DNA from 2 places in the Dehalobacter sp. DCA genome. Region 2 is predicted to be linked to the other one. Evidence: a T-box and tRNA genes for the amino acid it is inferred to sense, from the RefSeq annotation. Region 2 holds a T-box; the other holds one or more tRNA genes.
What was found. The T-box of region 2 lies ahead of ileS (isoleucine--tRNA ligase). A T-box ahead of a tRNA ligase gene usually reads a tRNA of that ligase, here a tRNA-Ile.
Positions count from the first base shown of each region.

Region 1: it encodes a tRNA-Ile, which carries the amino acid that the T-box ahead of ileS (isoleucine--tRNA ligase) is inferred to sense. The anticodon was not compared.

Region 1 is NC_018866.1:2,079,594-2,087,719, reverse strand. It holds gene DHBDCA_RS10130 (ribonuclease J) at 103-1,767, shown strand; tRNA gene DHBDCA_RS10125 (tRNA-Glu) at 1,853-1,928, shown strand; tRNA gene DHBDCA_RS10120 (tRNA-Val) at 1,972-2,047, shown strand; tRNA gene DHBDCA_RS10115 (tRNA-Asp) at 2,213-2,289, shown strand; tRNA gene DHBDCA_RS10110 (tRNA-Gln) at 2,325-2,399, shown strand; tRNA gene DHBDCA_RS10105 (tRNA-Lys) at 2,403-2,478, shown strand; tRNA gene DHBDCA_RS10100 (tRNA-Lys) at 2,498-2,573, shown strand; tRNA gene DHBDCA_RS10095 (tRNA-Gly) at 2,582-2,656, shown strand; tRNA gene DHBDCA_RS10090 (tRNA-Arg) at 2,666-2,742, shown strand; tRNA gene DHBDCA_RS10085 (tRNA-Thr) at 2,759-2,834, shown strand; tRNA gene DHBDCA_RS10080 (tRNA-Leu) at 2,842-2,926, shown strand; tRNA gene DHBDCA_RS10075 (tRNA-Ser) at 3,068-3,158, shown strand; tRNA gene DHBDCA_RS10070 (tRNA-Asn) at 3,165-3,239, shown strand; tRNA gene DHBDCA_RS10065 (tRNA-Ile) at 3,241-3,317, shown strand; tRNA gene DHBDCA_RS10060 (tRNA-Gly) at 3,323-3,396, shown strand; gene DHBDCA_RS10055 (IS1182 family transposase) at 3,758-5,092, shown strand; gene DHBDCA_RS15815 (transposase) at 5,050-5,361, shown strand; gene DHBDCA_RS10050 (type II secretion system F family protein) at 5,852-7,060, shown strand; gene pilM (type IV pilus assembly protein PilM) at 7,090-8,126, shown strand, end outside.
Region 2 is NC_018866.1:2,606,280-2,614,405, forward strand. It holds gene DHBDCA_RS12585 (stage II sporulation protein P) at 1-528, opposite strand, end outside; gene DHBDCA_RS12590 (ISNCY family transposase) at 829-2,205, opposite strand; T-box leader at 2,361-2,629, shown strand; gene ileS (isoleucine--tRNA ligase) at 2,741-5,842, shown strand; gene DHBDCA_RS12600 (Uma2 family endonuclease) at 6,093-6,848, shown strand; gene DHBDCA_RS12605 (ABC transporter ATP-binding protein) at 6,925-7,644, opposite strand; gene DHBDCA_RS12610 (ABC transporter ATP-binding protein) at 7,637-8,126, opposite strand, start outside.

The DNA.
Region 1 (8,126 bases), 530 kb from region 2:
GGTACTTCGGGGTATCTTATTGTATTCTCTAGGTTTACAAATTAATAGGATTACAATTGAAATTAATAAAGTTAAATATATAAATCAATGGAGGTATTGCCTTTGCCAAAAGAACACAAACTGCAAATTATCCCTTTAGGCGGGTTGGGTGAGATCGGAAAAAACATGACGCTGGTAAAGTATGACAACCAGATGATCATGATTGATGCCGGTATGGCTTTTCCTGAAGATGACATGCCCGGAATTGATCTGGTCATCCCTGACTATTCCTATGTCATCGAAAACAAGGACATGCTGCTCGGGATTATGGTGACCCATGGTCATGAAGATCATATCGGCACATTCCCATATCTTCTGAAGGACATAGACGCGCCTGTATTTGCGCCGAAACTTACCTTGGGACTGATCCAGGCCAAATTAAAGGAGTGCAATGTCAACCGGTTTAAATCGACTGTCGTCAATCCTGGAGAGAGTATCAAGCTTGGCGTTTTTAAAATTGATTTTATCCGGGTCAACCACAGCATACCTGATTCTGTGAGTCTGGCTATCCATACACCCCTCGGTGTGATCGTCCATACCGGAGATTTTAAACTGGATCATACCCCCGTTACCTCGGAGATCCTAGATATTTATAAATTCTCCGAATTGGGTGAAAAAGGTGTACTCTGCTTAATGTCTGACAGCACGAATGTAGAAAGACCTGGCTTTACGATGTCGGAGAGAGTGGTCGGACAGATGTTTGACGATGTATTCCGCACCGCCAAGGAAAGGATCATTTTAGCCAGCTTTGCTTCGAATATCCATCGCGTGCAGCAGGTCATCACCGCTGCTTTCAAAACGAACAGGAAGGTTGCCATTGTCGGCAGGAGCATGCAGAATTACGCCTCAATCGCTGCTGAATACGGATATCTGATCATTCCAGAAGGAACGCTGGTCGATGTAGAAGAGGTTCTCCAGCTGCCGCCGAATCAGGTCTGCATTATTACAACAGGGAGCCAGGGAGAACCGATGTCGGCACTTTCTCGTATGGCCTCTAGCGATCATAAACAGGTCGAAATCCTGCCCGGTGATACGGTGATTATTTCGGCGAGTCCGATTCCGGGAAATGAAAAATCGGTGGCCCGGACCATCGATCAGTTGTTTAAACTCGGCGCCAATGTGATCCACGAACAAGCATCAGGCGTCCATGTTTCCGGTCATGGCAGTCAGGAAGAATTAAAGATGATGCTGAATATGGTAAGACCGCAGTATTTTGTGCCTGTGCACGGTGAGTACCGCATGCTGATCAAGCATGGTCAGATTGCCGAACAGCTTGGCATTCCGCACAAAAATATTTTTATTGCCGAAAATGGAAGTGTCATTGAGTTCACCAGAAATGGAGCAGGTATCGCTGGAAAAGTGCCATCCGGCAGAATTTTAGTGGACGGACTTGGCGTAGGGGACGTCGGCAATATTGTGCTGCGCGACCGCAAACAGCTGTCTCAGGACGGTATTCTAATCGTAGTCATTGCGCTGAGCCGTTCCACCAATGAAATTGTTGCCGGGCCTGATATTGTGACCAGGGGATTCGTCTATGTCAGAGAATCCGAGACGATGCTGGATGAGGCCAAAGAGAAAATCAGACAGACCACCGAACGCTGCCTCGAGAACGGTATTATTGAATGGGTCACACTCAAAAATCAGATTAAAGACGTTCTAGGCAAGCATCTGTACGAAAAAACGAAAAGAAAACCGGTCATCCTGCCAATTATTCAGGAAGTGAAATAAGTTCAACAAGTTCGAACATTTTTTTCCTAAACGGGTTGACAATGTTTTCGCATTTAGCTATACTATCAAATGTTCTCGCAATTTTGGCCCGTTGGTCAAGCGGCCTAAGACACCGCCCTTTCACGGCGGTAACACGGGTTCGAATCCCGTACGGGTCACCATTTAAAATCCGACGTTCGTGGTTTTTCCCCGAACATCAGATAAGGGCGATTAGCTCAGCTGGGAGAGCGCCTGCCTTACAAGCAGGATGTCGGCAGTTCGATCCTGTCATCGCCCACCAAACTCGAAGTTCGAAGTTCGAGGCGCGAAGTTCGAAAAAGCATATTAAGATATTGCTTGAAGAGCGGAAGGTACGAACTGAACATCGGGAAACTTACTGCAGAGGAATACGAAGGTTCGAATATCGAATATCGAATATCGAACGTCGTGCCTCGAATATCGAATTGGCCCCGTAGCTTAGTGGTTTAAAGCGCCTGCCTGTCACGCAGGAGATCGTCGGTTCAAATCCGATCGGGGTCGCCATTATTCATCAGGTTCTGAATTCATCCTGAAACCGATGGGGTGTCGCCAAGCGGTAAGGCACCAGACTTTGACTCTGGCATTCGTTGGTTCAAATCCAGCCACCCCAGCCAGACGGGTCATTAGCTCAGCTGGTAGAGCACCTGACTCTTAATCAGGGTGTCCAGGGTTCGAGCCCCTGATGGCCCACCATCAAATCAATATTATTTCCGAGCCATTAGCTCAGTCGGTAGAGCATCTGACTTTTAATCAGGGTGTCCCGCGTTCGAGTCGCGGATGGCTCACCATCTATCATGCGGGTGTAACTCAGTGGTAGAGTGTCACCTTGCCAAGGTGAAAGTCGCGAGTTCGAATCTCGTCACCCGCTCCAAAAAAATATGCGCTCGTAGCTCAGCTGGATAGAGCGTCTGACTACGAATCAGAAGGCCGGGGGTTCGAATCCCTCCGAGCGCACCATCTTTCAAAGGCATTCGCCGTTATAGCTCAGTAGGTAGAGCGTATCCTTGGTAAGGATAAGGTCACCGGTTCAATCCCGGTTAACGGCTCCAGTTTTATGCGGGAGTGGCGGAATTGGCAGACGCGCACGTTTGAGGGGCGTGTGGTTAACACCGTGCGGGTTCAAGTCCCGCCTTCCGCACCAATTATGAAGCTTTCATCGGAAGAAGGGCCTTGAACGGCCGTAAAGAAAATGCGACCTATGGAAGCATTTTTAGGCCCGGCGTGATAGCGTGCTGAAAGCACGCGGCGCAAGTCCCGCCTTCCGCACCAATCAGTAGTTTACGGAGAAGTACTCAAGTGGCTGAAGAGGACGGTTTGCTAAACCGTTAGAGTGGGTAACTGCTGCGAGGGTTCAAATCCCTCCTTCTCCGCCAGCATATTCCTCGATAGCTCAACGGTAGAGCAATCGGCTGTTAACCGATAGGTTGCTGGTTCGAATCCAGCTCGGGGAGCCATGGCAGGGTAGCCAAGTGGTCTAAGGCAAGCGGTTCATACCCGCTCATCCGAGGGTTCAAATCCCCCCCCTGCTACCAAACATGCGGGTGTAACTCAATGGTAGAGTGCCAGCCTTCCAAGCTGGTTACGTGGGTTCGATTCCCATCACCCGCTCCAAAGAAAATAAGGGGCTGTATCACAACTTAGCCCCAAGCGAAAGACGTCAATTTAAAAAAATGGCGTCTTTTCTTTTTGGGGTAGTGCAGACTCGCACAGTCCACCGCTCCCCCGTTCTCGCAGCTAAAAACAGAAACCCTCGCTAACATGCCAAAACCCCGCTGTTTACTGCAAGTTAACCGTTGGCATGTTTTAACGCTGCGGATTTCTGTTTTTTAACGCTGCTGCCACTAACGTCCGCTTGTGAATCTGTGCAAGTCTGCAATATTTGAAGAAATCAGCAGATATAGGGAGATATTTTTGACGTGAATGTGGTATAATGTCTATGGATATAAATATTGCCATATTTGGAGGTATTTGAATGTCTAAGAAAGGGCAGAAAGTACATACCAAGAAAGTATTTAAACCTTATGTGCAGGAACAACAAACACTGCCGTTAAGCATCGACAGCCTGATTCCTCAAAACCATGTCGTCCGAGTTGTGAATCGTGCTATCGATCGCATGAATCTCGAACCCTTGTTTGCCAAATATCCTGGAGGCGGCCGTTCCAGCTTTCACCCTGTCATGATGACCAAGTTATTGGTTTATGCGTATACGGACAGGGTTTTTTCATGCCGCCGGATAGCAAAAGCGGCCCGTGAAAATATTATGTATATGTGGCTGTGCGGCGGCAATCAGCCGGATTTCATGTCAGTTAACCGCTTCCGGAGTGAACGGATGAAAGAGGTTATTCTAGAAGTATTTGCTGAAGTTATTGAACTCTTAGTCAAAGAAAAATACATCAAGCTGGAAAATTATTTTTTAGACGGGACAAAAATTGAGGCCAATGCCAATAAATACAGTTGGGTATGGGGCAAATCCACGAAGCGCTATAAAGAAGCGTTAAGGGAGAAATGCCGGGAATTATTTAAAGAAATCGATCAGATCAATGAAGAAGAAAATGCGGAATACGGCGACAGTGATTTAGAAGAGCTAGGCAATGGCAAGCCCATTGACTCAGAGGCTATTGAAGAAGCCGTAAGGAAAATTGACGAGAGACTGGCTAAGAAATCGGAAGAAGAGACAGTAGATGCTGAAACCAAAAAGTTAAAGAAAACAAGAAACACCCTTACGAAAGATTATCTGCCAAGAATGCAGAAATATGAACAGCAAGAACTGATCCTGGAAGAAAGAAACAGTTACTCCAAGACAGATCACGATGCCACCTTTATGCGAATGAAAGAAGACCATATGAAAAACGGTCAGTTAAAGCCAGGTTACAATGTCCAGATCGGGACGGAGAACCAGTTTGTGGTCGGTTACAGTGTTCATCAGAGACCGGGCGATACCAGCTGTATGAAGGATCACCTGGAAGAATTAAAAACGCTCCTGCATGGGGAATTACCAAAGAATATTATTGCCGATGCCGGCTATGGCAGCGAAGAAAATTACGACTATCTGCAGGAGAAAAAGCTTGTGTCTTATGTCAAATATAATACCTTCCACAAAGAAGCCAGTAAGAAATGGAAAGAAGACATAACGAAACCACAGAACTTCACCTATGACCATGAAAATGATGAATATATCTGCGGTTATGGGAGAACACTCATTTTCTTATACGAGCGGCACCAAAAAAGTGACAATGGCTATAGGAGTTTGATCCGAATCTATGAATGCCTGAATTGTTCCGGTGTCCTCATCGGAACCAGTGCGTGAAGTCATCCGATCCATACGCTAACAGAAGAATATATGTCAATCGCAAACTGAATGCCTATAAAGAACAGGCCCGCAGGAATTTGTGTTCAGAAGAAGGTTTGCGCATGAGGAGCTTGAGGCCGGTCGAGGTTGAAAGCGTCTTTGGAGACATTAAAGGGAATCACGGTATGCGAAGATTCCTGTTAAAAGGGCTAGAAAAGGTTAAAATTGAGTGGGGATTACATTGCATCGCTCATAATATGAGAAAAATGGCGTTGATCACTGGATAGGAAACTAAATTTTAAAAAAATTCACCATAAAAAGTGAGGGGGCGCAACCGAAACCTAAAGTTTCGTTACGCCCCCTTCTATTTATGAGGCGATGGGAATCGAACGGGTAGCGCTGTTCCTTGCCATCCATGGCATCACGGCATTAGGCCATCCGTGGCCGTCAAATGCGACCTATGGAAGCATTTTTCCACCCCGGCGTGATAGCGAGCGAATTGGCAGAGGCCAATTAGTGAAGCGGAGCGATTCCCATCACCTGCGGAGTTGAGGTATGAAGTAATAGATAAGAGTGAAGAGAACTACCAGAAGTATAACTTGTCAAGATTTTGTCAATGACAAATTAAAGAAAAAACTTACAATTTATACTATTTGGTAGTATAATAAAATTGTATAATTATTTCTAAAAATGAAATATAAGAGTTATGAAAGAATGTAAAAAATATGTAAAATAAATGTAAAAAAAATGTAAAATTGACATAAAGGAAGTGAAATAATGCCCTTATATTCGTATGTCGCCAAAGACTTTTCCGGCCAGAGAACGACAGGCGTTTTGGAAGCCGACAGTATTCAGAACTTTTACCGGCAGCTCAAAGAGCAACAGCTTTTCTGTATCGAAGTCAATGAAAAACGGCAAAATGTCCAAAAGGCGATCAGTAAGGACAAGCCGATCAAGTTGAAAGTCAAAGATCTTGTCGTATTCTGCAATCAGTTTCATGCGCTGTTAACAGCCGGTGTAACGGTCATTAAAGCCCTCGATGTCATTTACCAGCAGACAGAAAGCAAAAAGCTTAAAGCTGTAGTCCTCAGAGTCTATGAAGCAGTACAAAAAGGGGACATGCTTTCCGAAGCTATGCGCAAGCAGGGGCAGGCATTTCCTGAAATCCTGATTAATATGATTGAGTCCGGTGAGGCTAGCGGTAAGCTCGATCTCGTACTGAATAAGATGACTGATCATTTTGAAAAGGAACGAAAGCTTCGGACAAAAATGATTTCTTCCATGACATACCCGGCCATCTTAACCGGCGTAATGATCATTGTGGTTATTATATTGATGACTTTTGTGCTGCCGACGTTTACCGCCATGTTTGAATCTACCGGCACAACCCTGCCGTTGACAACCAGAATCCTTATGGGAATCAGTAACTTTATGAGGTCTTATTGGTACATTTTAATTATTGTGATTGCAGCGGTTGTTTTTGCAACAAGACAATACATTAAGACCGATTCTGGAAGACTGAAATGGGATGGAATGAAACTGAAAATCCCTGTTGTAAAGTCGACTTCCATCAAGATCATGTCCGCCAGGATGGCCCGTACCCTTTCCACGCTGTTAAGCAGCGGGATTCCTTTGCTGAACTGTATAGAAATCACCGCGAAAGTGCTTGGGAATAAAGTAGTCAGTGACGGTCTGTTAGCTGCCAAAGAGGATATGAGCAAAGGAGCGACAATCTCGCAGTCCATCCGCAAGATCGGGGTGTTTCCGCCGATGATTTATTCCATGATCAGCATCGGCGAGGAATCCGGCTCACTGGAGAGTATTTTGGAAAGAACGTCTGCCTATTATGACGAGGAAGCTGATGTGGCAATTCAGCGTATGCTGGCGCTGTTTGAACCGGCCTTGATCGTTGTGATGGCGGTCGTGATCGGCTTTATTGTTCTGTCGATTGTTTCGGCGATGTATGGCGCCTATCAGAATATTTAAGTAAATTTTACATAAGAGGGGGAATATACTTGACTGCTGCATATCTGTCCTTTGATCTTGGAACAAGAAATATTCACGCTGTTGTCGGCCAGACGGAAGGAAATACTGTCAGAATACTGCGAAGTGCCAGCATCGGGCTTCCGAAAGGCGTACTCTCTGACGGTTTGATTACGAATAAAGAAGTACTGACCTCAGCCATGCAGGAAGTGCTTGCTTCTCTGAATACTTCCACTAAAGATGCCCTGATCACGTTTAACTCCAACAGCGTGATTATTCGTGAATTTGAGGTTCCTTCAGGAAATGAGCAAGAACTCGAAGCAATGATTAAGAATGAAATTATTCAATTTTTCGGTATGACGGATACCGATCTGGTCGAGTACCGCAAGATCGGTGAGACAGAGACCGGCGGAATGAAAAAAGTCAAGGTACGGGCAGCGGTCATGAATAAGGAAATAGCGCATGCGTATTACGACCTTCTTGATAGCCTTAAGCTGAAACCAGTCGCCCTGGACATTCACGCGAATGTTATTTCTAAAATTTTCAACGAACAGACTGCGATTAACAACGATTTGTCGAACAACTATATCATTTTAGATATTGGATATTCCGGGACGATGATCTATCTGATCTCTCAGGGCAGCCTGAATTTCTTCCGCTCAATCAGCTTCGGTGGAAAAGCGGTGGACCGCCTGCTTGCAGGCCTATTTGCCTTATCCGAAGAGAAGGCTGAAGAAAAGAAACTGGAGTTTCTTTCCGATAAACAAGAGCGCATTGCTTCGGAAGCAGGCGTAACGGAGAGAACCGAGAACAGATCCCTTGCCGTAAAAAAGAAAGGCCATACATTTGTGATTAAAAAGAAAGGTCTAACCGAAAATATGGAAGAACCTGTTTCCGATTCAGCTGAGAACACGGTTGAAGGGATTCGGCCCATAGAACAAGGAAAAGTTTTTACTAAAGAGGAAGCACTAGCCGCTGTGAAACCGCTTTACGGAGAACTGCTCGAAGAAATCCGAAAGGTTATGCAGTTTTTTGCGAACAGGAGCGGCTCTAAGGATTTGAGCCAAAT
Region 2 (8,126 bases):
TCCGTCCCGGTGAAGATCGATCAGCAAACGGGTTGTTGGGTTTTTCTCGAGCATTTTTTTTGCTGCGAGATAGGAATGATTGTAGGCCTGGATATAGACCGCATCATTAACCTCCTCGGAATGTGCCGTATTGATCCCTGCCTGGTTCAATTTTTCAGTCAATAGCTGTCCAATCTCCACAATATCTCCGTTTTCACCTCCAGCTGACCGGTCTGCACCGCCATCTCCCAAATAGGACTCTGCACTGTGGGTGTGATAGATGCCTACCAGGACATCCTGCGCACTTTTAACCGGTTCAGGATCATGATAAAACGGATTATCGAGGGGTTCGAGCAGCGGTCCCTCCATTTCAGGATCATTGGGATAATAGGCCCATCCCAGCCAGGTTGGCCCTTCGGAAGGAGGTGCATAGAAACTTAAAAAATACGTCCGAGCGTCGGATATGTTGACTCCGGTCAGCAAATACATTCCGATCCCTGTAGCAGCATTCCGTGTATCACTGATATAGGTTCGTTGTGGATAAGACATCCCCGGGGCGCCTTCCAGAAGTATAAGCTCAAACGGAAAACTTTTTTCAGACAATATTTTTATGGTATACTGAAAACTATCGTTGGAAATGCAAAAGTAAACAGAAAATACAAGCAGCGCCAAGAGTAGTATGACCCCAACAGCTTTCAGACGGGTATTCCAAAAAAACAGGATAATCTCCTCCTTTCCATAATTAGGAATATGAAGGACAAACCTGTCTTAGAACATTGAAATATCCTTAATATTTTACACCTGCATTAACGCTGAATTTATACAGTGCAGAATTTTTAAGATGTACTGTCAATAGTCTGCGATAATGTCACCCTGATAGGGTGATAACTGTGCAGCAGAAATGTCATCCCTAAGTTTCTTGGAATAGAAAATTTCGGTATAGCCAAACCAAGGGGAATTAGTTTTGTTTTTAGGTTTAATTAAAGTCTCAGAAGGTAGGCAATTAGTAGAGTTGTCCGGCTGAGAGATATGTATTATACTTTCCTTAGGCTGAGTATTAAGCGGTTCTGGTTTAATCACAAGGCCCTTGAAAAGAACCTGCATTCCGATATGTTTACTGGTTGCTACAGTAATCGTGTCATGAGGGGATGCAGGGATTTCTTTATTATCCTTAGAAATTGGCAACCGGTATTTCTGACCTCTATAAGAAAAGGAAAGGCCTGAATCAAGCTTTCTTGTTTCATGTATAGCAAAGGTTAACTGAAATGCAGCCAAATCCTGTTTGGGCAAATAGGCCTTTTCCATGCTGGCAGCCTGGACGGAGAATTTGCGGTTGTAATAGGGAATATATTGCCTCAGGAATTCATTAGCCTGTTCAATTGAATTAATGCCTTTACGCTTCATATCTTTAGGCAAACGATCCTGCAAAGTTTCCCAGAGCCTTTCAATCCCCCCTTTAGCTTGTGCAGACTTGGCAATGATAAGTAGAATTTTGGTTTCTCTGAGAGCTCTTGCGAAGTGGGGTTGACGCTCGACTTTACCAGTTAGTTCTTCATCTAGTGTCAGTTTCTTTTTTGTTTTACTGTCATAAGCAAAGACTGTTCTACCATCGGTGTAAATTTCCCTTGGCAAATGGCCGTCTTGATTCATCTGAAACATCAACTCACAATACCCTTCAAAGGTTTCTTCCTTTTCGAAATGAAGAGCTAGAATACGACCTGTGGCATCATCTACAGCACCATGAAGGTGCAGGTAGGAGTCATTGCCCAGCCAATCATAACTGGAAGCATCCATCTGAACGAGTTCTCCTTCACGTTTACGGGCATTTCTTGACCGATGTTTCTTCGGTCTTCGTTTGGCCTTTGGGGATCGAATACCACTGGCTTTTAGATGTCTTGAAACAGTGCTGACAGAGACAAATATCCCCTTGTCTTCAGCGAGAACATCGGTAGCATGGCAAAAGTTATAGTTGATCAATTCCTTTTCGTAAATCTCAATGATGTTCAAGGCTAACTTTGGATCTAAGGCATTAGCAGGCTTACGTCCTCTGTTTTTATGCAGAATGCTCATGACCCCATTGGCGGTGGCCTCCACTTTCAACCGCTGTACTTGTCTGACGCTGAGATTTAGAAGCCCTGCTGCTTGTTTGTTTAATAAATGGCCTGCCAATAATTCTTCGATAATGGTTACTTTTCTTGCTTCTTGCTTGCTCATTTCTAATTTCATTCTCCCATTATATCTGTTTTGTGAGGGGATGACATTTTCCTTGAAGAATTATACTATGACATTATCGCAGATCAACAACAGAATTTTTAAGATGTACTTGGCATTTTTGCATGAGATGTCATATAATAGATATAATTTGAAGACAATTTAAGTATCAAACAGCAAGGAATGGGACAGTAGCTTAAAAGGAAGTCCACAGAAAGCAATCGAATGCTGAGAGATTGCGTCCGACTTTCAAGTGAAAATCACCCGGGAGCTGAACTTCAGAAATATGTACCTTGTCACTGTCAAGTGATCAATTAACAGGGTTCCAGTAAGAAGTTTCGCCTGCCCTGCGTTAACGGGTAAGAGTGATGTGTTTGACGTAATTTCATGTACCTCAGACATATAATCAGGGTGGTACCGCGGTTTAGTCGTCCCTAAGTTATTTATACTTAGGGATTTTTACTTTTTTCATATGATAACTTGAGGGTTGACGAGGAATTAGTTGACGAGGAACTAACAGTCATTAATGAATTGATAAAGGAGAATCTCTATGAAAAAATTTAAATCTTTAGCTGAAAACCCCGTTGCTGGACGGGAAAAACAAATATCAGATTACTGGGATTCGATTGATATTCTGCAGAAGACAATCGAAAACCGCGAAGGCGCGGAACCGTTCGTGTTTTATGAGGGTCCGCCTACAGCCAACGGCAAGCCGGGTATTCACCATGTCATGGCGAGAACCCTGAAGGATTCCGTCTGCCGGTATCAGAACATGAAAGGTTTTCAGGTCAAACGGAAGGCCGGATGGGATACGCACGGACTGCCGGTGGAAATCGAAGTTGAAAAACAGCTGAATCTTTCCGACAAACAAGGTATAGAAGCGTATGGGATCGCCCAGTTCAATGAAAAATGCCGCGACTCTGTGTTTACGTATGAAAAACAGTGGCGCGAGATGACGATCCGGATGGGTTATTCGATTGATCTGGATCATCCTTATATTACCCTGGATAACAATTATATTGAAAGCGTCTGGTGGATTCTGGACAAATTCTTCAAAGAAGGCTACATGTACGAAGGTCACAAGATTCTTCCGTACTGTTCCAGATGCGGAACCGGACTTGCTTCCCATGAAGTCGCGCTGGGCTATAAAGAAATCAAAACAAATACCGTCATCGCCAAATTTAAGCGCAAAGGAGTTGACGAGTATTTCCTGGCCTGGACGACCACACCATGGACCCTGCCCTCCAATGCGGCACTCACAGTCAGCCCGGCTGAGACCTACGTCAAAGTCCGCAGCAATGATGAGATTTATTATTTATCAAAGACGCTCGCACCGAAAGTACTCGGCGACGATTATGAAGTCCTGCAGGAATTAAAAGGCACTGAGCTTGAATATATGGAGTATGAGCAGCTGATGCCGTTCTTAACCACCGACAAAAAAGCTTTTTTTGTGACGACTGCCGATTATGTCACGACAGAGGACGGTACCGGGATCGTCCATACCGCACCCGCTTTTGGTGAAGACGATTATAACACCGGAAAGCGCTACAACCTGCCGGTTTTTCAACCGGTGGACGAATCGGGCAAATTTATCGCAACGCCTTGGAAGGATAGCTTTGTGATGGATGCCGACCTGGATATCATCAAGTGGCTGCATGCCGAGGGCAAACTGTTTAAAAAGGAAAAAATGGAGCATAATTACCCGCACTGCTGGCGCTGTCAGACCCCTCTGCTGTACTACGCCAAACCAAGCTGGTACATTGCGATGACCAAACTAAAAGATCAGCTTGTCGCAAATAACAAAACAGTCGAATGGTATCCCGACTTTGTCGGTGAAAAACGTTTTGGCAACTGGCTTGAAAATGTTAATGACTGGGCATTGTCCCGTAACCGCTACTGGGGGACTCCTTTAAATATCTGGCGTTGCGGATGCGGCCATACCGCTTCAGTCGGCTCCCGCAAAGAACTTGTGGAAAAAGCAATCGAAAAGATTGATGAAACCATTGAACTGCACCGACCTTACGTCGATGATGTTCATATCCGCTGTGAGAAGTGCGGCAAACCGATGGCCCGGGTCAGTGAAGTGATCGACTGCTGGTTTGACAGCGGCGCGATGCCTTATGCTCAGCATCATTATCCGTTTGAAAACAAAGAGAACTTCCATGAACTGTTCCCGGCTGATTTTATCTGTGAAGGGATCGATCAGACCCGCGGCTGGTTCTACTCCCTGCTCGCGATCTCGACCTTTGTGATGGGCCGTTCCCCGTATAAGCGGGTCCTGGTCAATGATTTGGTTTTAGATAAGCAGGGACAGAAAATGTCCAAATCCAAAGGCAACACGGTAGACCCGTTTGAACTGTTTGACCAGTACGGCGCCGACACGCTCAGATGGTATTTGCTTTATGTGTCTCCGGCCTGGACACCTAAACGCTTTGACATCGAAGGCCTTAAGGAAGTCCAGAGCAAGTTCTTCGGGACACTCCGCAACGTCTATACCTTTTTTGCGCTCTATGCGAATACCGATGAGGTCGACCCGAGAGATTTCTTTATCGAATACAAAAAGCGGCCGGAGCTCGACAGGTGGGTCCTCTCCAAATATCACGCCCTGCTCGATGACGTTGAAACCAATCTCGCTGTCTATGATCTGACTAAAGCGGTCCGAAAAATACAGGAATTTGTCAGCGAGGACCTCTCCAACTGGTATATCCGGCGCTCCCGCCGCAGATTCTGGGATCCCGGCCTGTCGGACGACAAGAAGGCCGTCTATAACACCACGTATGAAATCCTGGTCGGCATTGCCAAAATCTCAGCACCGTTCGCACCTTATCTGGCGGAAGAAATCTACCGTAACCTGACCGGTGAGACTTCGGTCCACCTGGCAGATTATCCGGAATATGTCTCGACTATGATCGATGAGAACGTCGAAAACAGAATGGATTTGGTCAGGAATTTAGTCACCCTCGGCAGATCTGCCCGGGAACAGGTCAGGATCAAAGTCCGTCAGCCGATCCAGCAAATCCTAGTTGACGGGAAATATGAAGTCCTGATCGCCGATTTAATTCCACTGATTCAGGAAGAGCTCAATGTAAAGGAAGTTATTTTTGCGAATAACTTAAGCGATTTCATGAATTTCATTCTGAAGCCTAACTTCAAAACTGCCGGACCCGTCTTCGGCTCGAAAATCAAACTCCTTGGCAAAGCACTGGAAAGCCTGGAGGCTTCAACGGCTGCGGCTGCCCTGGAGGCTGGAGAATCGTTCTCAGTGGATGTGGATGGAGAACAGCTAGATATCGTCAAGGACTATGTCATCGTGTCGATTTCCGCCAAAGAAGGGTTCACGGTCACAATGGAAAACAACCTGTTCGTTATTCTTGATACCACGCTGACCAGAGAGCTTATCGATGAAGGTCTGGCCAGAGAGCTCGTTTCCAAAGTCCAGCAGATGCGCAAGAGCAATGATTTTGAAATGATGGACCGCATCCGGATCTATTTCGATGGGGATGACCAAGTCACGAGTGCGATTCAAAGCTATCAGGAATACATCAAAATAGAAACGCTCGCTGAAAGCATCGAAAAAACACCGAGTACCGCAGACCTGACTAAGGTGAACCTGAATGACCACGATACCGGCGTCAGGGTCGAACGGATCTAAATGCTTTGGCTCAATCGTATAATGTTGGGCTAAACCCCAAAAATACGCAACCCTGAACCGATATGATGCTGGTAATAGTTTTTCAGACTGTTACCAGCATTTTTTTTGAATTTTGCTGAGGATGACGACAAGATACTATTTGCTTTTTTACTATTATTTTCTAAATGTATGTTATTTTTTATTATTTTTAGTTGTTTTTGGTTGTTTTTGGTTGTCTTAATTTGTATAATTTGATTGAGGTGATCATGATATGTCGATGGATAAGGAGCTTATGACTGCCCAGGCGCTGGCTGAAGCACTCGATCTTTCAACCGAGACTATTTGGAAATATACACGTGAGAAAAAAATACCGTTTATCGAGTTGAGCGGCAAGCAGTACCGCTATATACTGGCAGATGTTCTTAACGCACTCACAAATACCGCCTCTTCCGTGCAGGAAAGATCAAACAAATACACTGCAGAATCTTCCAGGAAGCTGACTTACGAAGACTATCTGAAAATACCGGATGAACCCGGTTACCGCATCGAGATTCTCGATGGCATTATGGTGAAAGAGCCTGCTCCAAATGTCAGCCATCAACGTGTTTTGCTTCGGTTAACATGGATTCTTGAAGATTATTTTCGGGGAAATGATCCCGAAGGCGAAGTATTTGTGGCACCTCTTGATGTAACATTATTAGATATCAACGTGGTCCAGCCCGACATTTTTTACGTTTCCGGGCAGCAAAGACAGATCATCAAAGAAGCCCGTATCAATGGCCAGCCAACAATCGTGGTTGAAATCATTTCCCCATCCAGCAGGCGCAAAGATCGTCTGCAGAAGCTGCAGATTTACCAAAAGACCAAAATCCCACATTACTGGCTGGTCGATCCGGCTGAGAAAACCCTCGAATGTTTTGTACTGAGGGATGGTTCCTACGTCTTAGCTGCAGCAGGTATGGATGAAGATGTTGTAGATCATCCATATTTCACTGGTTTATCTATTCCATTGAAATCATTATGGTAGAAAATATACTATGATAGACTCTTAAAACTCTTAAGGTTTTGATACGATACATACGCTGGGTAAAGCCGCAATATACTCACATCCGGGTCCGGCCCAAATAAGCCTCCTGAAGCAGAGCATCCGAGATTGCTTCTTTGGAGTTTCCGTAGTGAACAATCCTACCCCGCTCCATGACAATTACACTGTCCGCCACTTTCAAGGCGGCTTTTGTATTTTGTTCGACCAGTACGACTGTGACACCGGACTCTTTCATCCCGACCAGGATCGCCATGATCTCGCGTACGACAAGCGGGGCCAGCCCGATGGAAGGTTCGTCGAGCAGCAGCAGTGAGGGCCTGGCCATAAGGGCCCTGCCTATTGCCAGCATCTGCTGTAGACCGCCGCTTAAAGAACCGGCCAAATCCTTTTCTCTTCCCTGCAGCAGAGGGAATAATTTCAAGACTTCCTCCACATCGTTTGGGATATCCGCCTTGTCCTGACGATAACGGTGAAAAGCCCCCATCATCAGGTTATCCATCACGCTTAGCCCGCTGAATATCTCTCTTTTCTCCGGTATAAGAGCGATACCGGCTCTGACGACTTTTTCCGGTAACTGGCCGGCTATCTTTTTGTTCTGAAAAATGATTTCTCCTGCAGCAGGCTTGTATAACCCCGCGAGAGTCCCTAGCAGGGTACTTTTGCCTGCACCATTGGCTCCGAGAATCGCCAGCAATTCTCCCCGCCTGACATTCAGGGATACATTTTTGAGCGCATGCACATAGCCATGATAAACATTGAGACCATTTACACTAAGCAATTTGCTCATCCTCTCCGAGATAGGCTTTGATCACTTCCGGGTGAGCCTGAATTTCTGCCGGAGTTCCCTGGGTGATCACCTCCCCGAAATTTAGGACAACAATCCTATCAGCAGCTTCCATGACCGTTTCCATATCATGTTCAATCATTATCATGGTCATACCCTGACTGCGAAGTTTTTTCAAATATTCTGTCAGGATTTCAGATTCAGCAGCATTTAATCCTGCAGCCGGTTCATCAAGCATGATCAGTTTGGGCTGAGAAGCAAGGGCTCTGGCAATTTCCAACAGTCTTTGCTGTCCGAACGGCAAAACTGCTGCCGGCAAACCAGCTGACTCCGCTAAACCAACCTCTTCAAGCAGTTTCAGGGATTCAGCCCTGATTTTCTTTTCTTCCGTAGACCGTTCAGGGGAAGAAAGAAATGACTTGACAAAGCCCTTTTTCCCCTGCAGGTAAGCACCAGTCATAACATTTTCCAGCACG